DNA from 2 places in the Cryobacterium sp. TMT2-15-1 genome. Region 1 is predicted to be linked to the other one. Evidence: riboswitches for the same ligand, from Rfam matches in the RefSeq annotation. Region 1 holds a riboswitch; the other holds the start of a gene.

The links. Region 1 has a riboswitch for thiamine pyrophosphate ahead of E3O62_RS00405 (ABC transporter substrate-binding protein). Riboswitches for the same ligand answer to the same signal wherever they lie in the genome.
Region 2: another riboswitch for thiamine pyrophosphate. It lies ahead of E3O62_RS05980 (ECF transporter S component); the one in region 1 lies ahead of E3O62_RS00405 (ABC transporter substrate-binding protein).

The regions. Positions count from the first base shown of each region.
Region 1 covers NZ_SOGD01000004.1:5,367-14,949, forward strand. The annotation lists gene dnaK (molecular chaperone DnaK) at 1-198, opposite strand, end outside; gene E3O62_RS00365 (MFS transporter) at 386-1,714, shown strand; gene E3O62_RS00370 (hypothetical protein) at 1,711-2,232, opposite strand; gene dcd (dCTP deaminase) at 2,276-2,887, opposite strand; tRNA gene E3O62_RS00380 (tRNA-Gly) at 2,960-3,030, shown strand; gene E3O62_RS17285 (transposase) at 3,636-4,010, opposite strand; partial or broken gene E3O62_RS00390 (LLM class flavin-dependent oxidoreductase) at 4,021-4,194, shown strand; gene E3O62_RS00395 (ABC transporter ATP-binding protein) at 4,191-4,985, opposite strand; gene E3O62_RS00400 (ABC transporter permease) at 4,978-5,790, opposite strand; gene E3O62_RS00405 (ABC transporter substrate-binding protein) at 5,780-6,841, opposite strand; TPP riboswitch at 6,881-6,990, opposite strand; TPP riboswitch at 7,228-7,335, shown strand; gene E3O62_RS00410 (MFS transporter) at 7,394-8,668, shown strand; gene thiD (bifunctional hydroxymethylpyrimidine kinase/phosphomethylpyrimidine kinase) at 8,619-9,479, opposite strand; gene thiE (thiamine phosphate synthase) at 9,476-9,583, opposite strand, start outside.
Region 2 covers NZ_SOGD01000026.1:24,032-33,614, forward strand. The annotation lists gene E3O62_RS05950 (metallopeptidase family protein) at 1-185, shown strand, start outside; gene E3O62_RS05955 (D-alanyl-D-alanine carboxypeptidase family protein) at 209-1,510, shown strand; gene E3O62_RS05960 (hypothetical protein) at 1,570-1,830, opposite strand; gene E3O62_RS05965 (ATP-binding protein) at 1,858-2,481, opposite strand; gene E3O62_RS05970 (energy-coupling factor transporter transmembrane protein EcfT) at 2,468-3,250, opposite strand; gene E3O62_RS05975 (ABC transporter ATP-binding protein) at 3,247-4,770, opposite strand; gene E3O62_RS05980 (ECF transporter S component) at 4,781-5,413, opposite strand; TPP riboswitch at 5,451-5,560, opposite strand; gene nhaA (Na+/H+ antiporter NhaA) at 5,921-7,294, shown strand; gene E3O62_RS05990 (hypothetical protein) at 7,614-7,946, opposite strand; gene E3O62_RS05995 (DNA polymerase IV) at 8,016-9,236, opposite strand; gene E3O62_RS06000 (TIGR03086 family metal-binding protein) at 9,455-9,583, shown strand, end outside.

The DNA.
Region 1 (9,583 bases):
GATGGTGCGGTCGACGTTGGTGACGGCCTGGCGCTTGGCGGTCTCGCCGACCAGCACCTCGCCGTCTTTGGTGAAGGCGACGACGGACGGTGTGGTCCGGAAGCCTTCGGCGTTTGCGATGACGGTGGGTTCTCCACCTTCGAGGACGGCCACCACAGAGTTGGTGGTTCCGAGGTCGATGCCTACTGCACGGGCCATGTGTGCGTTCTCCTTTAAAGTATGTTCTCAGCTCGATTTCACAGAGTTGAGTGGTGCTGGCTCAAGTGTGCCAGTGTCGCAAATCGAAAGTCAAGCCACGCACCTGAGAGTTGAGCGTGAACGACTCAACTTTCAGATTTCGTGCAATCGATGGTCTCCGGCCACCCGCATCCACTAGCCTCAGCGCATGACCGGGATCGCGGAGCAGGGCAGCACGGATGCCCGGGAGCTGCCTGACAAAACGAGCAGACGCCGAGTAGTGGCCTGGAGCTTCTGGGACTGGGGCTCTGCCGCGTTCAATGCGGTGGTCACCACCTTCGTATTCACCGTCTACATCACGGGCAGCTCGTTCGGCGACAAAGACGTCATTTCCGCCCAGCTCGGCTGGGCCCTCGCCATCGCCGGCCTGCTGGTAGCCGTGCTGGCCCCGATCACCGGACAGCGCTCGGACACCTCCGGGCGGCGCAAGCTGTGGCTCGGCGTCAACACGTTCATCGTGGTGGGCCTCACCGCGGCGATGTTCTTCGTGGAGGCGTCACCGAACTTCCTGCTGCTCGGCCTCGTTCTGGTGGCCGCCGGCAACGTCTTCTTCGAGTTCGCCAGCGTCAACTACAACGCCATGCTGTCCCAGGTCTCGACCGCGCGCACCATCGGCAGGGTCAGCGGTTTCGGTTGGGGCATGGGCTACATCGGCGGCATCGTGCTGCTGCTCATCGTGTACTTCGGTTTCATCAGCCCCGACGTGGGTCTGTTCGGGGTAACCAGCGAGTACGGCCTTTCGGTGCGGGTCACGATGCTCATCGCGGCCGCCTGGTTCGGCCTGTTCGCCCTGCCGGTGCTGTTCTCGGTTCCCGAATACCGTTTTTCCGCCGCGGTGCGCCGGCCCCGGGTGAGCTTCCTCCGTTCCTACGTCGTGCTCGGGCAGGACATCGTTCGGCTCTGGAAGACCAGCCGCCAGACGGTGTACTTCCTGATCGCGAGCGCGATCTTCCGCGACGGCCTGGCCGGGGTTTTCACCTTCGGCGGGGTGCTCGCGGCATCCGTCTTCGGATTCTCACCCGGCGAGGTGATCATCTTCGCTATCGCCGCCAATGTCGTGGCGGGCGTGGCCACCGTCATCGCCGGCGCGCTTGACGACCGGGTCGGCGCAAAGCCGATCATCGTGACCGCCCTGATCGGCCTGATCGTGTTCGGCAGCATCGTGTTCCTGCTGCACGACGGCGGTCAGATCGTGTTCTGGACCGCCGGCCTCGCCCTGACGCTCTTCGTCGGGCCGGCCCAGTCGGCCAGCCGCACCTTTCTGGCACGCCTGATACCGGCCGGTCGGGAGGGCGAGGTCTTCGGGCTCTACGCCACGACGGGCCGCGCGGTGAGCTTTCTGGCGCCGACCATGTTCGCCCTGATGGTGACGATCTTCGGCGAAACCTATTGGGGCATCCTCGGGCTCATGCTGGTTTTGCTCGTGGGGCTGCTTCTCCTGCTGCCGGTGAAGGCCCGCCAGAACCAGATCGGCTAACGGATGCGGGTGGCCTCGTTGTGCTCGACCAGCACCCAGGTGGAACCCTCGTCGTTGGAGACCCAGCCCTCCCAGGCGTAGGCGTCAGGTGTGATTGAGACGAAGTTCCAGCGGATCGGGCGGCCGTCGGTGCCCGTGCCGTCCTGGCGCAGGCCGTTGCGGTGGGGGGTCGCCACGAGGTGACAGTACTCGCCGGATGCCGGGGCGAAATAGCTGACCCGCCACACGCCGGCGTAGGAATCATAGACTCGGACGGCCGTGGCGACGGTCGCGAAGCCGGTCGGGTGCGAGTCGCTCACGACGATCTCGACGTCTTGCACCGCACGCCCGTCGAGCACGAAGTCGACGATCCAGGTGAATTCGCGCCCGGTCCATTCGCCGGTCGTCTCGTCGAGGCGGGACCCGGTGGCGGCCCAGGCGCCGACCAGCTGGCCGAAGCGGCGCATCCGCCCCGGGTAGTCGGGTGTCGGTCCCGGCGCGACGAGCGCCTCGGCAAAGCTGGGCACGGATGTGGTCATGGGCCGATTTTACCGGGCGCGTGTTGCATGCGGGTGAACCGGGCTACTCGGCTACGGTGGTCGATCCCGTCGAGGCCTCCCGCACATCCGTGCAGTGGAAGTTCTGGAACGACCGCGACGCGGTCGGCCCGCGCTGACCCTGGTAGCGGGAGCTGTATGCGCTTGAGCCGTAGGGACGTTCGGCGGGCGAACTCAGCCGAAAGAAGCAGAGCTGACCGATCTTCATGCCGGGCCACAACTTGATCGGCAGTGTGGCGACGTTGCTCAACTCGAGCGTCACGTGGCCGGTGAAACCGGGATCGATGAAGCCGGCGGTCGAGTGGGTGAGCAGGCCGAGCCGGCCGAGCGAGCTCTTGCCCTCCAGCCGCGCGGCGACGTCGTCGGGCAGGCTGACCTTCTCGTACGTGGACCCGAGCACGAACTCACCGGGGTGCAGGATGAACGGTTCGCCCGCCGCGGTCTCGATCAACCGGGTCAGATCGGGCTGGTCTTCGGCCGGATCGATATAGGGGTACTTGTGGTTGTCGAAGAGGCGGAAGAATCCGTCGAGTCGCACGTCGATGCTCGACGGCTGGATCATGTCGGCCTGGTACGGCTCCAGACGGATTCGTTCCGCGTTGACTTCAGCCTTGATATCGCGATCCGAGAGCAGCACGGGTCCAGCCTAACGGCGCGGACTTGATATGCTGGCACGGTTCCGGTGCGGGCTTGCCTGCGCGACGGACGTGCGGATGTAGTTCAATGGTAGAACTTCAGCTTCCCAAGCTGATAGCGCGGGTTCGATTCCCGTCATCCGCTCACTTGTCAGCTTTCCCGGTGTGAGTTCTCAAATAAAGCCGGATTTGTCTCACTGAAGTTTGGACTGAGCTTCGGGAACATCGTTCCACTTCGCCAGCAATCTCGAAGGGGCTGGCGTTCGCCTGCGTGTTCGGGCCCGATCGGACACCTGAGCGAATCTCGGACAGGCCATCCACACGGTCGACTGCTGTCCACTCGGCCGTGATGGGCGATTGCTGAATATTTGACACCTTGACCACCCCTTCGTTCACTTGCGCGCCGGGGATCGTTCGTGCCGCAGCGCCAGCAGTCGTGAGGCATCGGTCATTGATGACTCCTCCAAGGCGCATTGCGAAAACTGGCCATCTACTGCACCTGACATGCAGGAGATAGCTGACAAAAAGAAGGCAGCAGCGACTTGGAGCGTGTGTCAGTAACGCCTATTCGCAGTTGATGCGACGAGATTCGGGCCGATTTTGCCGCAGCGGGCGGGGCGTTGCTGTGGCGGTCGTCGTGGACTTCGGGGTCTGCCTTGTTCTCGTGCCGACTGAAAATAGGGCCAGTGCCGCGTTGGCGGCAGTAGGTCGAGGCCGCTGGCGCCCGGCAGGGCGGTTCTGCCCTGGTCCTTAGGTTGCCGGGCGGGCTGTCAGTGCGGCTTGCGTGGCGAGAAGAGCCTTGGTGTGCACGGTGTGCAGCTTCATCAGGTTGTGGCAGGCAGCGATCAGGTCCCGCTCGTGGCCTGCTTGCTCCAACCCGCGTAGCAGAACGAATTTTCCTTGTCGGGTGTGGATCTGACCGAACACGGGCTCCATGATTGCCTTCCGCCGCGCATAGGCCGCGCGGCCCTTCTTGGGTGTTTCAGAAACCCAGGAATGGTTTTCATGAAATCCAAGTGGGGTTACGTCCCTGTGCGTGGTGTGGTTTCCGGCTTCTGAGTGTTGCTTCGTCAACGTGAAGAGCCACCGTGGGATGGTCAGTGAGTACCGACTAAAGCAACTCACAAAGGACAGTGCCGCGGACGGCTTCAATGTGATGCCGCCGCTGCTGCCGGAATCATTGGATGAGTTCGTGGACCGGGTGATCCCTGTGTTGCAGCGGCGCGGTCTGTTCCGCACCTGCTACACCGCGGATACCTTGCGTGGGCACCTGGGGCTGGAACGCCCCACGATTGGCGCTGCGGTTTAGGGTCCTCTGGGCGGGAGAGTTTCCTCGTGCAGGGTCGCCAGGAGCGTGCGTTCGTATCCGGCGAACTCTGCCGAGGTGGTCATCGACACCTCGCGCGGCCGGGGCAGGTCGATGGTCAGGTTCAGCCGCACAGATGCCGGCCGCGCGCTGAGAACGACCACTCGGTCGGCGAGGTAAATCGCCTCACGGATGTCGTGGGTGATCAGCACCGCAGTCCAGGCGTTCTGAGACCACACCCCCTGCAACCAGGACTGCATGTCGGTGCGGGTGAGAGAGTCCAGGGCCCCGAACGGCTCGTCCAGCAACAGGACATCTCTGCCCTGCACCACGGTGCGCAGCAAGGCCGCGCGCTGGCGCATGCCCCCGGAGAGTTCGTAAGGATGTGCATCTTCAAAACCGGACAGGCCGAAGGCCGCGAAAAGACTGCCCGCCCGTGCTCGGGCAGTCTTCTTGGTTTCCCCCGCAACCTCGAGGCCGAGGGAAGTGTTCTCCAGAATGCTGCGCCACGGGAACAACAAATCCTTCTGCGGCATGTATGCGAAGTGTTTGTGTTGACCGGTGACGACATCCCCGTCGACCAAGACCTCGCCGGAATTGGCCGTCTCCAGGCCGGCCATGATGTTGAACATGGTGCTCTTCCCGCATCCGCTAGGACCGATCATGGCAACGAATTCGCCGGGCTGCGCCGAGAAGGCGATGTCGTCGAGAACCGACCTCACCTGCCCGCGGCCGAGCGGAAAAGACTTACCTATTCCGCGCAGTTCGATCTTCGGGGGAGTCGCCTCAGCCATGCCAGCTCCTGCGTTCCTTCGAATGCCAAGGGATGATTGCCCGTTCGGCGACGTAGGTCAACAGGAACAGGCACACGCTCACGAGCGCGGTCACCGCAACGGCAGCCAACACAAGATCGGTGCGAAACGAGCTCTTCATCATCGCCATATAAATGCCCAGGCCCCGCTCGGCGCCGACGTACTCGGCAAAAATGGCACCGGTGACGGCGTAGGCGATTCCGATTCGAAGGGCGGTGAAGAACGAGGGAAGCGCCGACGGAAGACGCACATACACGAACTGCTTCCACCGGTTGGCCCCCATGCTGCGCAGCAGATTGATCGCTTCTCGATCGGTGCGGTTGAAGCCGTCAATCAGACCGACCGTGACTGGAAAGAATGTCACCAGGGCGATGACGATGATTTTGGGCAGCATACCGAATCCGAACCAGATGACTATCAGCGGCGCGATCGCAATGATAGGTATGGCTTGGGATGCCACCAGCAGTGGCACCAGTGCTCGCCGCAGCCATGGCGAAAAATCGATCAGGATCGCCAGCGTCCAAGCGACGGTCAGAGAGACGGCGAAGCCGAGAAACGTCTCCTGCAGGGTGGGGAGCGTATTGTCCCAGATCGTGGTGCGGGCCTCCCAGCCCTGCTGAAGAATGCGCTGCGGGGAGGGCAGGATCGCAGGCTGCACTCCGCCTGCCATCACCGCCACCTGCCAGGTGATCACGAAGGCGACGAGGATCGCGGCGGGAGGCGCTAGCGCCGAGAATGCCGTCGTGCGGGGCGCTGTAGCCCGCTTCACGGTGATGCTACTTTTCACTGAGGTAGTGCTCGGTGAACAGTGTTGATGTGTCCAGCGCCGTGGTGAGTGGTTTGCCGTCTTCGTCGGCCAAGAGGCCGGCACGGTAGAGGAAATCGGCCAGCTGCTGCCAGGTCTCTGCCGTTTGGGTGCCAACTTTACCGTTGGCATCTTTGAGGTAGGAAGCACTCAGTTTTTTCTGGCTTTGGTAAACGAGTTCCGTGTTTTCGAAGACGCCGGGGTTGGCGTCGATCAAAATCTTCGCCGCGGCATCCGGACGATCGGCGGCGTACTGGTACCCCTTCTGCAGGGCCTGGACGAACTGAGCAGTGGCGGCAGGGTGTTTGGCAGTCCAAGCCCGGTTTGCCTCGACGATCACCGAGTACTGGTCCGGTAGGCCATAGTCGTGCAGAGCGAAGAACTTCATCGGGGTGCCACGAAGAGCGGCATCGATGCCCTCCCAGGTCGTGAATGCCGAGGTGAAATCAACTTTGCCGGCATAGAGGGCCTCATAGGCGGAGGTGCCCAGCGTGATTTTCCTGAACTCGCCCGTTCCGCCGTCGTTCTTGATGACATCCGCCGCCTCGGCGGGGAAGGTTGCGCTGGGGTCTGCCAGGCCGAGGGTCTTGCCGTCGAGGTCCTTCGGGCTGCGAATGTCGTCGCGGCTGGCCAGGACCCCGATCGCCGTCGCGTCGTGCTGCAGCACCGACATCACCGAGATGTTGCGCACACCCGATGCCGCCGCGAAGGTGGCCGTGTCCTGGAAGCTGATACCGAAGTCAGCTGAGCCGGCGTTGATGAGTGCGTCGGTGGATGACTGGTTGTATGGGAGCACCTTCACCTCAAGCCCCGCCTGCGTGAAGTAGCCCTTCTCAAGAGCGACATACAGTCCGGTGTGATTGGTATTCGGTGTCCAGTCCAAGGCGAAGGCCACCGGAGTCAACGCGGTTGACGAAGCGGTGCCAGTCGCCGAGCCTGAGGCGCAGCCACTTAGAACTGTCGCTGCGGCAAGAACGAGCGCACCTACCGTTATCCACGGCGAGGGCGTACTTTTGAGTAGGGATAGTTGCACTGTCGTGCCCTCCTTGATTGCAGGAATATCAGGGCACGGGATGTGAGAAAATTGCCTCCCTGCGCTGGCATGATCCAGATCAGGTTCGACGGTCGAAGATTGATAATCTTCCTCTCAGCCCGGCTCACCGGACTCCCGTGTTCAAGTCGAGTGTAACCAAGAAGCAGCCAAGCCTGGACGAACAACGTGCTGGTTCACACTCAATGCGTGCGTACCAAGTCATCGAACATCACCATTACGACTCCGCCAAGTTCACCGCCGAGGTCGCCGCCGGATCCCACTCTCGGCGCGCGCTTGCAGACAATTACAACCTGAAAAAAGGGCCAGAACATGGCCGAACGCAAACATGGCTAAACGCAGCCCCTGACACAGGGTGCTATGTTATTTTTCGTCTACACGGGAGCCCTTTTGCAGGGGCTGAGAGGAAGCTGAGGCAGCTTCGACCGTTGAACCTACCGGGTAATGCCGGCAAAGGAAGTGAAGTTGATGCGTTACGCCCACCCCAGCACCGCCTCTGCCCCCGCTCGACTGCCGCCGTCCGCACCGCCAGGCATGCGCCGCGCCATACGGGGCGGGATCCTCGGCAACTATGTGGACCAATTCGACATCTTCCTGCCCGTCATCGCCCTGACGCCGGCAGCGGCGCATCTCTTCGGGTCGGAAAACCTGGTCAGCAACGCCGGGCTGGTCTTTGTCGCGACGCTGATCGGGCGGCCGATAGGAGCAGCGATCTTCGGTCCGATCTCCGACCGCATCGGCCGCACGGCGACGACCAAGGTCGCACTCACCGGTGTGGCGCTGACGGCACTGCTGATCGCACTGGTTCCCAGCCACGCCGTGTTCGGTGGCGGATCGCTCTTGTTGATCCTGGCGCTGCGTTTTCTCGGCGGAATTTTTCTCGGCGGTGAATATACCTCGGCTGTTCCGTTGGCGATGGAATGGTCCGAGCCTGAACGGCGAGGGCTTGTCAGCGGGCTGATCATGTGGATGTCGCCCTGGGCCAACGCCACCATCGCCGGCCTGGTGTTCGTACTCCACGGCACGCTCGACGCCGCCAGCTACAACGTATGGGGCTGGCGCATCCCATTCCTGCTCGGCGCCGTGCTCGCTTTTGGAATGCTCGCCTATTATCGTGCCCGGGTTCAGGATTCCCCGACGTGGACCCACCCGCCACACCGCACGAACCCGCTGAAGGAAATTCTCATCGGCGAACACCGCCGAGCGCTGTGGCAGGTATTCATTCTGATGAGCGGCATGTGGTTGCTGACTTACATGGCCATCCCGGTGCTGACTGGGCAACTTGGCGTCGATGCTGACCTGGGCGCACAAACCATATCGTTCGCGATGATGTGCGGCACCGCCGCAAGCGCCGTCACCATGGCAGGTTGCGGGCACCTGTCGACGTTCACCGGCCGACGCGCTTTCTTCATCGGCTTCGGCCTGATCGCAGCGGTACTAGGGCCGGTAATCTTCCTGGCGATCTTCGCTGCCGCCGGCACCACGGTTCTGGTGCTGCTGGTCGTGGCACTGCAGATCGTCACGGTTTCCGGCTACGGCCCGGTCGGCGCCTACCTAGCCGAACGCTTCCCGACTGCCGTGCGCTCCAGCGGCTACGGGGTCGGTTACAGCCTTTCCATCGTCATTCCAGCCCTCTACCCGTACTATCTGCCGGCCCTGCAGAATGTGCTCGGCGACCACGGTGCCGTCGCGGCGCTGCTCGCACTGGCTGGAGTGCTCGTGCTAATCGGCGCGCTGGCCGGCCCCGAAACAGTGCGGGTCAGTCTTGGGTCGGCCCGCCTGCCCACAACCGATGAAAGTGGTGGATAGGACCACGCCCGGTACCGACCTCGAGTTCGTCGGCGTGTTCCAGACTCTCCTGCAACCAGGACTTGGTCATCGATAATGCGGCGCTCCAATCCCCGAGCCGGGCCTGCAATGTCGCCATCGCCGACGACATTGAACATCCGGTTCCGTGGGTATTGGTGGTGTCCACCCGATCGGCTGCAACCTCAATCATCTGCCGGCCGGCGGGAAGCTGTCCGGTGGCATCCACCAGCGCGTCCGGGCACACGGCACCCTCCAGATGGCCGCCCTTGACCAGCACAATGACGTTATGCGCCGCTGAGAGTCGCGTGCCCTGCTCGAGTGCGTGCGGCCAGGTCGAAGCGGTCGGCTCTCCCAACAGCACCCCTAATTCCGCCAGGTTCGGTGTGACCAAGTCGACCCGGCTGAGCAGCCGGATCATGGCGCTTTCTGCAGCCGGCTCGAGCAGCCGGTCGCCGCTGGTGGCAACCATCACCGGGTCAAACACCACCACCGGCGGTTTCACCTTCTCCAACCAATCATCGACGGCCTGAACGATCTCGGCATTGCCGAGCATCCCTATCTTGACCGCATCGATAGTGACGTCGTCGCTGACGGCATCGAGCTGCTCGCGAAGGAAGGCCACCGGCGGAATATGCACCGACCTCACCCCGTGGGTGTTCTGGGCAACCAGTGCGGTAACGACGGCCATCCCGTAGCCGCCCTGCGCGGCGATGCTCTTCAAGTCCGCCTGAATGCCGGCCCCACCGGTTGGATCAGTACCAGCGATGCTAAGAACTCGGGGTACTGTGTGCGCCAAGACGGTACGGATCATCGGTTCCACTCCTCCACAAATTCCTCGGCCACCCGTTTCGGGTCTGCCGCGGCACAGATCGCGGACACCACGGCAACACCTGCCGCCCGCGCCCGGCGCAGCTC
Region 2 (9,583 bases), on a different contig from region 1:
CCGAGCGCGGGCAGTACGGCTTCGGTGAGATGCCGGACCGGATCGTGCTCTACCGGGAGCCGTTGCTGGAGCTCTGCGCGGATCTCGAGGAGTTGCGCGACCAGGTGCACATCACTCTGGTGCATGAGATCGCCCATTTCTACGGCATCGACGACGACAGGCTGCACGACCTCGGCTGGGGATGACCAACCACCGTTAGCCTTGCGTCATGAGTAGATCCCGGCCTGCCCGCGTCATCGGCGCCACGGTCGGCGCCCTCGTCATCCTGTCCGTCGGCGTCTACGGGCCGGCCACCCTACTGGGGCCGTTGCCTGAGGCCACCGCCACGCTGGTCACGCCGGCGGCCGGCGAGTCGGTTCCGTTCCCGCCCGCGCTGCCGGCCACCGGCGGCAGCGCCGTCATCGGCCTGGCCACGGTCACACCCGATCCGGCCTTCCCGGAGACGACGGCGCTGGACGCCGACGCTCTCGCCACCACCCTGCCTCTCGCCGTGGCCGGCACGGCCGAACCGCTGCCGATGGCCGCGGCGACGAAGATCGTGACCGCCCTGGTCGTGCTCGACGCGAAACCGCTGACCCTTGGTGAGACGGGGCCTCAGATCCCGATCACGGCCGCGGATTACCAGGACTACATCGACTACGGCAATTCCGGAGCTCGCACCGTCGTGGTCTTCCCGGGCGAACTGTGGACCGAGACCGAGCTGCTCCAGGCGATGATCCTCGGCTCCAGCAACAATCACGCCGACACGCTGGCGCGTTGGGCCTTCGGCTCCCTCGACGCCTACAGCGCCGCCGCCAACGCCTGGCTGGGCAAGCAGGGCCTCGACGGCACTCGTGTCGCCGACGCCACCGGGCTCAACGACGGAAGCGTCGGAACGGCCACCGACCTTGCCCGGCTGGCCGGCCTGGCCGCCGCCGACCCGGTGATCGGTGCCATCCTCTCCCAGCCGGCCTCCGCCCTGGTGGGCCAGCGCGGCGTGGACAACACCACGGCGTTCCTGGCCGAGGAGGGCGTCACCGGCATCACCCGCAGCTACACGGACGGGGCGGGCGTCTGTTTTCTCTTCACCGGTCAGGTGCAGGGCCCGGACTCGACCTACACCTTTGCCGGTGCCCTGCTCGGCGAACCCGATTACGACACCCTGACCAGTGACGTCACCGTCCTGATGGAGAGCGCCCGCGCCGGGGTACGCGAGCTGCCAACCCTCGCCCAGGGTGACGCCTACGTGGAGTTCAGCACACCGTGGGGGGCCGAGGCCTCCGGAACCGTGCGCACGGCCACGACGACGTACGGCTGGCTGGCCCAGGCGCCGGGCGACGCGGAGGTGATCCTGGAGACGGTGTCGACCGGCCGGGCGGGCAAGACCGTCGGCCGGGTCACGGTGGAGACCGGGGGCACCGAGGTGACGTCGACGCTGGTGCTCGACCGCACGATCAGCGCGCCGGGCCTCGGTTGGCGGCTCCTGCACCCCGTGCCGATGATCTCGGCGCTGATCGCCGTGGACCGCTAGCTGCGAAAGACTGCCGCGACCGGCCGCCGGCTACTGGTCAACGGATTTCTGGTCAGCGGCTACTCGCGCTCGCCGGTCGGCAGGAACGGGTCGCTCTCGCCCGCGTCGAACCGGTAGCGCACGTGCACGCGGCCCTGCACATCGCGCACGTCCTCCTCGTCGTACCAGAACAGCGTTTCGACCCCCTCGACGGCGGCCATCATGCTGACCCGGACGTCATGTTTGCCCTGGATCAGCACCCGGGTGTCGACCTGGCCCGCGAGGGGACCGTCAATGAATTCCGCGGTGTAAACGACATTTTCAGCACCTTGATCAGCCATACCTCCAACCTAGTCCCGGGCACCGACTTACGGGCGACGGATGTCCGGGGTCCCGGCCAGCCGGATCGTCGCCTGCCGCTCGGGCGCCTCCCGCTCTCGGTAAGCGTCCCAGCCCGCTTCCCACTGGTCCCAGTGCGACCGGAACAGTTCGCCGTCCCGGGCGAGGGCCCGCTGCTTGCGGATGCGGTCGTCGGCGGCCAGCCAGACCCGGATGTCGCTGAGTGGCGCGTGGGCGGCCGCCAGGGTTCCGCAGCCCTCCACGATCAGCGGGCGGGCCGGGTCGACCGGGTGCCATTCTGCCAACTCGCGCCGCTCCCAGTCATAGCGCCGCCAGGCGGCGGGCCGGCCCAGTCTTCTCGGGGCGAGCACCTGTTCGCGCAGGTGCGTGACGGCGGCGTCCAGCCCCTGCCAGCCGGGGTAGATGTCGTCCAGCCGCACCAGGGTGGGCCGGAGCGGTCCCGGCCAGGCGACGACGAGCGCGTCGGCGAGGGTGCTCTTGCCGGCGCCGCTCGGCCCGTCGATGAGAACGACGGGCGCCACCCCGGCGGCGGCAAGGTCGCGGAGCACGGGGGCCAGCAGCATCCGTCGGTCACCGACCGGATCGGGGGCGGCCGGTTCGAGGGCGGCCGTGGGCAGATCAGGTGAGGACAAAGTTCCAGCTTCCCGTCGCCACGGAGACGCTCACCGAGAGCAGGGCCACGGCCAGACCGATGCCGACCAGGGCCACCTCGCGCCCCCGGAAGCTGGAAGGGCGGGCCCAGGTGCGCCGCACCGAGGCGCCGAACCCGCGGGCCTCCATCGCCGTCGCGAGTTTGCTGCCGCGCCGGATCGACAGCACCAGCAGGGCGAAGGCCTGGCTGAGCAGCCGGCGCAGGACGCCGCGGTCCGCGATGCCGCGGGCCCGCCGGGCCAGTTCGAGGGCGCGCCAGTCCTCGAGGAACAGGCCGACCAGGCGCAGCCCGGCCAGACCGCCAAGCACGAAGCGGGCCGGCAGTTTCACGACTTGGCCGAGGCCGTCGGCCAGGTCGGTGGGGTCGACGGTCACGAAGAGCACGACCGACGGCAGTCCGATGGCGAGGATGCGCAGGGTCGTGGCGATGGCCAGCTCGAGTGATCCCTCGGTCACGTTCACCAGCCCGAAAGACCAATAGACCGCCCCGGCCGCCTGCCCGTAGAGCAGGGTGGTGACGCCGGCGGTGGGGGCGGCGATCCAGACCGGCAGGGTGCGCACCGCGAAGGCCTTCAGGGACAGCCCGGCCCAGAAGAAGAGCACGAACTCGCAGGCGAGGGCGACGACTGCGGAGACCCAGTCGATGGTGAGGATGAGCACGCCCGCCAGCAGCAGCGCGGCGGCCAGCTTCGCGACCGGGTTGATCCGGAAGATGGCCTGGGTTCCCCGGGCAGGCGTCAGCACGCTCACCGGGACACCGCCGCCCGCGGCGTGACGCTGCGGCCGGCCCGCCCGGCCAGATGGTACTCCCGGTCAGCCAGGGCGACCACGAAGTCGGTGTCGTGCGAGACGGCGACCACCGCGGTGCCCTCCCGCAGGAGTTCGTCGAGCAGGGCCACGATCTCCCGCCAGGTGCGCAGGTCCTGGCCGAAGGTGGGCTCGTCGAGCATGAGCAGTCGTGGCTGGGTGGCCAGCACGGTGCCCACCGACAGCCGACGTTTCTCTCCGCCGGAGAGGGTGAACGGGTTCGCCTCGGCCAGGTGGTCCAGGCGCAGGCGCTGCAGCACCTCGTCGACCCGGGCATTGATGTTCGCCTCCGGCCGTTTGAGGGCGCGCGGCCCCACGGCGAGTTCGGCCCGCACGGTGGCGGCCACGAACTGGTGCTCCGGGCTCTGGAACACGGTGCCGATGCGGGTGAGCAGCTGGCGGGACTTCCAGCGGATCGGTTCCTCGTCGGCCCCGCCGGCGAGCTCCGGGCTCGCGAGAACCGCTCCCCCGGCCGGTTTCAGCAGGCCGGCGAGGGTGAGCATCAGGGTCGATTTGCCGGCGCCGTTCGGTCCGGTGACTGCCAGAGCGGTGCCGGCGTGCACCGTGAGGTCGATGTCCCGGGCGAGCACGTCGGCGCGCGTGCGCGCGACCGCGAGGCCGGGCGTGCGGAGCAGAGGGACCGAGCCGGGCGCCGACGCCGAGCTGGTCTCGCGCCGCGATGCAGTCAGGCCGTTGCCCCGCCCGGGCACCCAGACACCCGCGGCCGCGAGCCGTTCCCCCTGCCTGGTCAGCACGTCGTCGGGATGGCCGTCGGCCAGCACTCCCCCGGCCGCGTCGAGCACGATCACCCGGTTCACAAGGTTCTGCCAGACGGCGACCCGATGTTCGATCACGATGAACGTCGCCGCGGAGCTCTCGAGCACGCGGGCAACGGAATCGCGCACATCCAGCACGCCTCCAGGGTCGAGATTCGCTGTGGGTTCGTCGAGCAGCAGCAGCCCCGGCCGCATCGCCAGCACCCCAGCGAGGGCGAGGCGCTGCTTCTGTCCACCCGACAGCGACGACGTCGGATGGCTGAGCGGCAGGTTCAGGCCGACCATGTCCAGGGCGTCGCTCACCCGGCGCCAGATCTCTTCGCGGGGCACCCCCAGGTTCTCGCAGCCGAAGGCGACGTCGTCGCCCACCCGCGCCAGGATCACCTGGGAGTCAGGGTCCTGCAGCAGCAGCCCGGCCTGGCCGCGCGCTGCGGTCGGCTCGGCGCCGTTCACAAGCAGCTGACCGCGCTGCTCGCCCTCCTCGTCGCCGCCGAGAACCCCGGCGAGGGCGTGCAGCAGAGTGGATTTGCCGGCCCCGGAGGCGCCGAGCAGCAGCACGCGCTCGCCCGGCTCGATTCTCAGGTCGAGGCCGTTGACGGCCCAGCCCCGCCGCCCGGCATGCCGCCATCCCCAGCCGCGGGCCACGACGGACGCTCCCGAGACGGATGCCGCTGCTGCCGGTGTCATCGCCGTCCCCCTAGACCTGGGTGCGGTTCGATCGCCCGGCGGCGAACCGCGACAGTGCCCCGGTGCGGGCGAGGCCACGCATGGCCAGCCAGGACAGCAGTCCGGCCACGACAATGCCGGAGACGATCGAGGAGGCGGTGTAGATGGTGATGAAGGGAACGGCCGATCCGGGGTACCAGAGCAACAGGTCGTTGACGGCGAGGGCAAGGCCGGCACCCGCGCCGGCGAGCAGGGCCACGACGAGGCGGTAGTTGGCGTAGAAGAACAGCGCGAAGACCAGCTCCGCGCCGAGACCCTGCACCAGGCCGGAGACCAGGATGGTGGCTCCCCAGGCGGTGCCGCCGACCAGAGTCGACACGACCGCCGCCAGCAGCTCGGTGTAGAGCGCGGCGCCGGGTTTGCGGATGATGAGGCCGCCGAGCACGCCGGCGAACAGCCATCCGCCGCCCAGGAGCGCCTGCAGGCCCGGCAGCAGCGGGGTGAGCAGGCCGCTGAGCGGGTTGTACGCCTGGTTCCAGACGACGAAGATGAGCCCGCTGGCCACGCCGATGACACTGGCGATGACGATGTCGACGACCCGCCACCGGAAGTTACGCGGCTGGTGGGATGTGGTGGGGGTGAGAAGGGTTGTTGTAGCGTGCACTGGTCGTGCCCTTTCCGTAGATGGTTCCAGGGCACGGGAACGAGATAATCTGCCTCCCTGCGCTGGCATGATCCAGATCAGGTTCGACGGTCGAAGCTTCAGAAGCTTCCTCTCAGCCCGGTTGACCGGACTCCCGTGTTCGAATTCAGTATAGACCTCGGCCTAGACTCGCGGGATGGAGTCCTCGCCTCGCCCCCGAATCACTGTCGGGCGCGAATGACGTTCACCGTTCCCCTCATCCTCGCCGGGCTGTTGCTGCTGTTGCTGCGCCACTTCATTTTGCGGCGACGACGGATGCGACGCGGGCTACCCGTGCGCGGTCCCTGGCATATCCCCCGGAGCTGGCGGGAAGGGCCGGGCTCCCGCCAGCGGCTGGGCCGCTGGTGGCGTAGCTGACGCGGGCGGCGATGAGCGCCCGAACGCGGTACGCTCGAAGTGGTGAGTCGGGAAGTCTGGTCGACAGCTTTGTTCGTGTGCCACAAAATCCCGATTGACTGAGGCCTGTCCATGCCGAAACCACCACCACTTCCGCCCACCCCGAGACTGAACGTCTTTCGCCGCAGCAGCTATCCCGAGTATTTGCACGTCTCGACGATCCTGCGCAAAGAGACCGTGGGCGGCGCTCTCCTGCTGGTGGCGACGGTTCTCGCGCTGATCCTGGCCAACACCGGGGCCTCCGATTTCTACTTCTCCGTGCGGGACTTTAAGATCGGCTACGAGCCGTGGCACCTCAATCTGAGCCTCGGCGCGTGGGCCGCCGACGGACTCCTGGCGATCTTCTTCTTCATTGCCGGCCTCGAACTCAAACGTGAGTTCGTCGCCGGCGATCTGCGCACCTTCAGCCGCGCGGTCGTCCCGGTCGCCGCGGCCGTCGGCGGCGTCATCGTGCCGGCTGTGATCTTCACCGCAATCGCGTTCAGCTCGGGGCCGGAAATGTTACGAGGCTGGGCCATCCCCACCGCCACCGACATCGCCTTCGCCGTGGCCGTGCTCGCCGTGATCGGCTCCAAACTGCCCAGCGCCCTGCGCATCTTCCTGCTGACCCTGGCCGTGGTCGACGACCTGCTCGCCATCGCCATCATCGCCTTCTTCTATTCCGGCGACCTCCAGCCTGTTCTGTTGCTGCTCGCCATCGTGCCGCTGGGCCTCTTCGCCTTTCTGGCGCGTAAGTACTCCTACCTGTTCGGCACCACCACGTGGGCCGCGGGCGCCGTTCTGCTGCCGCTCGGCATCGCCACCTGGGTTCTCGTGCACGGCTCCGGCATCCACGCCACGGTGGCCGGAGTGCTGCTCGGCTTCGCCGTGCCCGTGCTGCGCAGCCGACGTGGCGGCGGACCCGACGCCGGCCCGGGCCTGGCGCAGAACCTCGAGCACCGCATGCGCCCGCTCTCGGCCGGTTTCGCCGTGCCGGTGTTCGCGTTCTTCTCCGCCGGGGTCACGATCGGCGGCGTGTCGGGCCTGACCACAGCCCTCACCGACCCGGTCGCGATCGGAATCGTCGTCGCCCTGGTGGTGGGCAAGCCAGCAGGCATCATGCTCGCCACCTGGCTGGTCACCAAGACCACCCGGGGCGCCCTCGACCCGGACCTGGCCTGGGTGGATGTGATCGGCGTCGCCATGCTCGCCGGTGTCGGCTTCACGGTGTCGCTGCTGATCAGCGAGCTGGCTTTCGGGCAGGGTAGCCCGCACGACGACCACGCCAAGGTAGCTATCCTGACCGGGTCGCTGCTGGCGGCACTACTGGCGACGGTGGTGCTGCGCAGCCGCAACCGGCACTACGGGCGCATCGCCGACAAGGAGGCGCTCGACGCCGACAACGACGGCGTCCCCGACGTGTTCGAGACCGATCCGGCTCGCGACGAGCGGTTCGGCGGGCACTGACAGGGCCGGAGCGCAGCCAGCCGCCCGACTCCCTCAGTTGGAGTAAATGCTGGCCGTCACAGGCGGAACGGCGTGCCCGGCGCCGCACCAATTCGACGGAGATTCTTCGGTCAACACCCGTTTTCGAGCCCCAACCCCTGCGCACTGTTCAGGGCACAATCGCCGTCGAATTCGTTCGGGACGGATGTGCCGCAGATCCTCGGACTCGAAGGACGCGGCGGTGAGAGCGCACATTCATCCACCGCGTCGAAGCGCAATCAGCAGCCCGACATCCTCAGCCGGGGTGGCTGGGCGACCGGGCGGCTGGGCACCTTCGCTGCTAGCGTTTGAGGGCGCGGACGACGCGGGAGATCGCCTTGCCGGCCACCCAGAGGAACGGAATGCCGACCGCGAGCAACGAGATGACGTTGGGCTCGAAGCGCACCGTCGTGCCCGATTTGACGTAGGCGCCGATCGGCAGGGATGCCCCGCCGCCCCCGCCGCCGGACCCGCTGCCGGTGGCGGCGGAGTCACCCTCGCCACCGCCGAAGCCGTAGTACACGAGAGCAACGGGAATCAGGGTGACGCCGTCCACCTGGACCGGATCACCGTAGGCCGACCTGACGCCGGCGGTACGAGAGATATCTGCGAGCTTCTCTGGAAGGCTAGTCATGGATTCAGGCTACTCCCTGTCTGGTTTGCGGTTGCCTGATCAGTGGGGGCCTGGTCAGTGGGGGCCTGGTCAGGGTGTGTCCGGATACAGTAGCGACGCCGGGCGCACCGTGCCGCGCCCGAACCGTGCGGTGACCGAGTCCACGGCCCGTTCGGCTCCCCGCCAGTCGTCGTCGGGGTCCCAGAGGCCGGCGCCAGTGCCGTCGCCATCGCTGAGCTGCTCAACGCGCACGCCGATGAGGCGCACCCGGATGCCGGAGACCGCCAGAGCCTCGAAGCTGGCAGCCACCTCCTCGTAGATCCGGCGTCCGACGCTGGTCGGTTCCGACAGGGTGCGGGAACGGGTGACGGTGCTGAAGTCTGTGTAGCGCACCTTGAGCACCACGCAGCGGCCCACGAGGCCCGCGCGGCGCAGCCGGGCAGCCACCGCAACGGACTGCCGCAGCAGTTCGCTCCGGAGTCGGGCGACATCCGTCACGTCGTATTCGAAGGTGACCTCGTGGCCGACGCTTTTCTCCGCGTGCTCCACCGTGACCACCCGAGGGTCCCTCCCCCAGGCCAGCTCGTGCAGCTTGCGGCCCGACGCGTCGCCCACGCACTTCTGCAGCACCGCGAGCGGGGTGCGGGCGAGGTCACCGATCTCACGCAGGCCCTGCCCGAGCAGCGCCTGTTCGGTCGTGGCGCCGACCCCCCACAAGGTGCCGACGGGCAACGGATGCAGGAATGCGAGGGTCTCTTCGGCGGGAATCACGAGCAGGCCGTCGGGTTTCGCCCGGCCCGACGCCATCTTGGCGACGAACTTCGTGCTCGCCGCACCGACCGAGCAGGTGAGCCCGGTTTCGGCCTTGACCCGGGCCCGGATTTTCGCGCCGATCTCGGCCGGGGTGCCGTGCAGGCGACGGGCACCCGCCACGTCGAGGAAGGCCTCGTCGATGCCCAGCTGCTCGACCAGCGGCGTGAACTCTTCAAAGATGCGCATCACCCGGTCGGAGTATTCCCTGTACCGGCCCATGTGCGGTTCGAGCACCACAGCCTCCGGGCAGCGCCGAAGGGCGAGCGCCATAGGCATGGCCGAATTTACGCCGTAGCGCCGGGCCACGTAGTTCGCCGCCGTGACCACCGAGCGCCCGGACCGGTGCCCCACGATCACCGGGCGGTGCACCAGTTCGGGGTGATCGAGCAGTTCGACTGACGCGAAGAACGCGTCCAGGTCGATGTGGAGCAGGGTCGCGGCGCTGTCGTCTACCGCGTCGGTCGAGACCGTGCGATCGCTGCCGTCCTGCCTGCTCATGCGTCCTGCCTGCTCATGGTCCTTCAACTCCTGGAGAGACCCTAACCCGGACCGGCGACAGGCCGCGACCGATTCCGCGACGGGAGAACGTGAACAGCGCCCGGGCGGAATGCACGGTGATGGAATGCAGGGCGACGGAATGCAGGGCGACGGATGCCGGTTGTAGCGTTGCAGGGGCATCCGTTCCACCGTTCCACCCGTTCTACCAAGGGAGTCCCATGACATATGACTGGCTTGCGCTGCAGAAACGGGCCGCCGAGGAGTTCGGGGCCCGCGTCGACCTGATCACCGACTGGGCCGCCGCCACACCGGACACCGAGTGGACCGTGACCGAGTTGGTGCGCCAC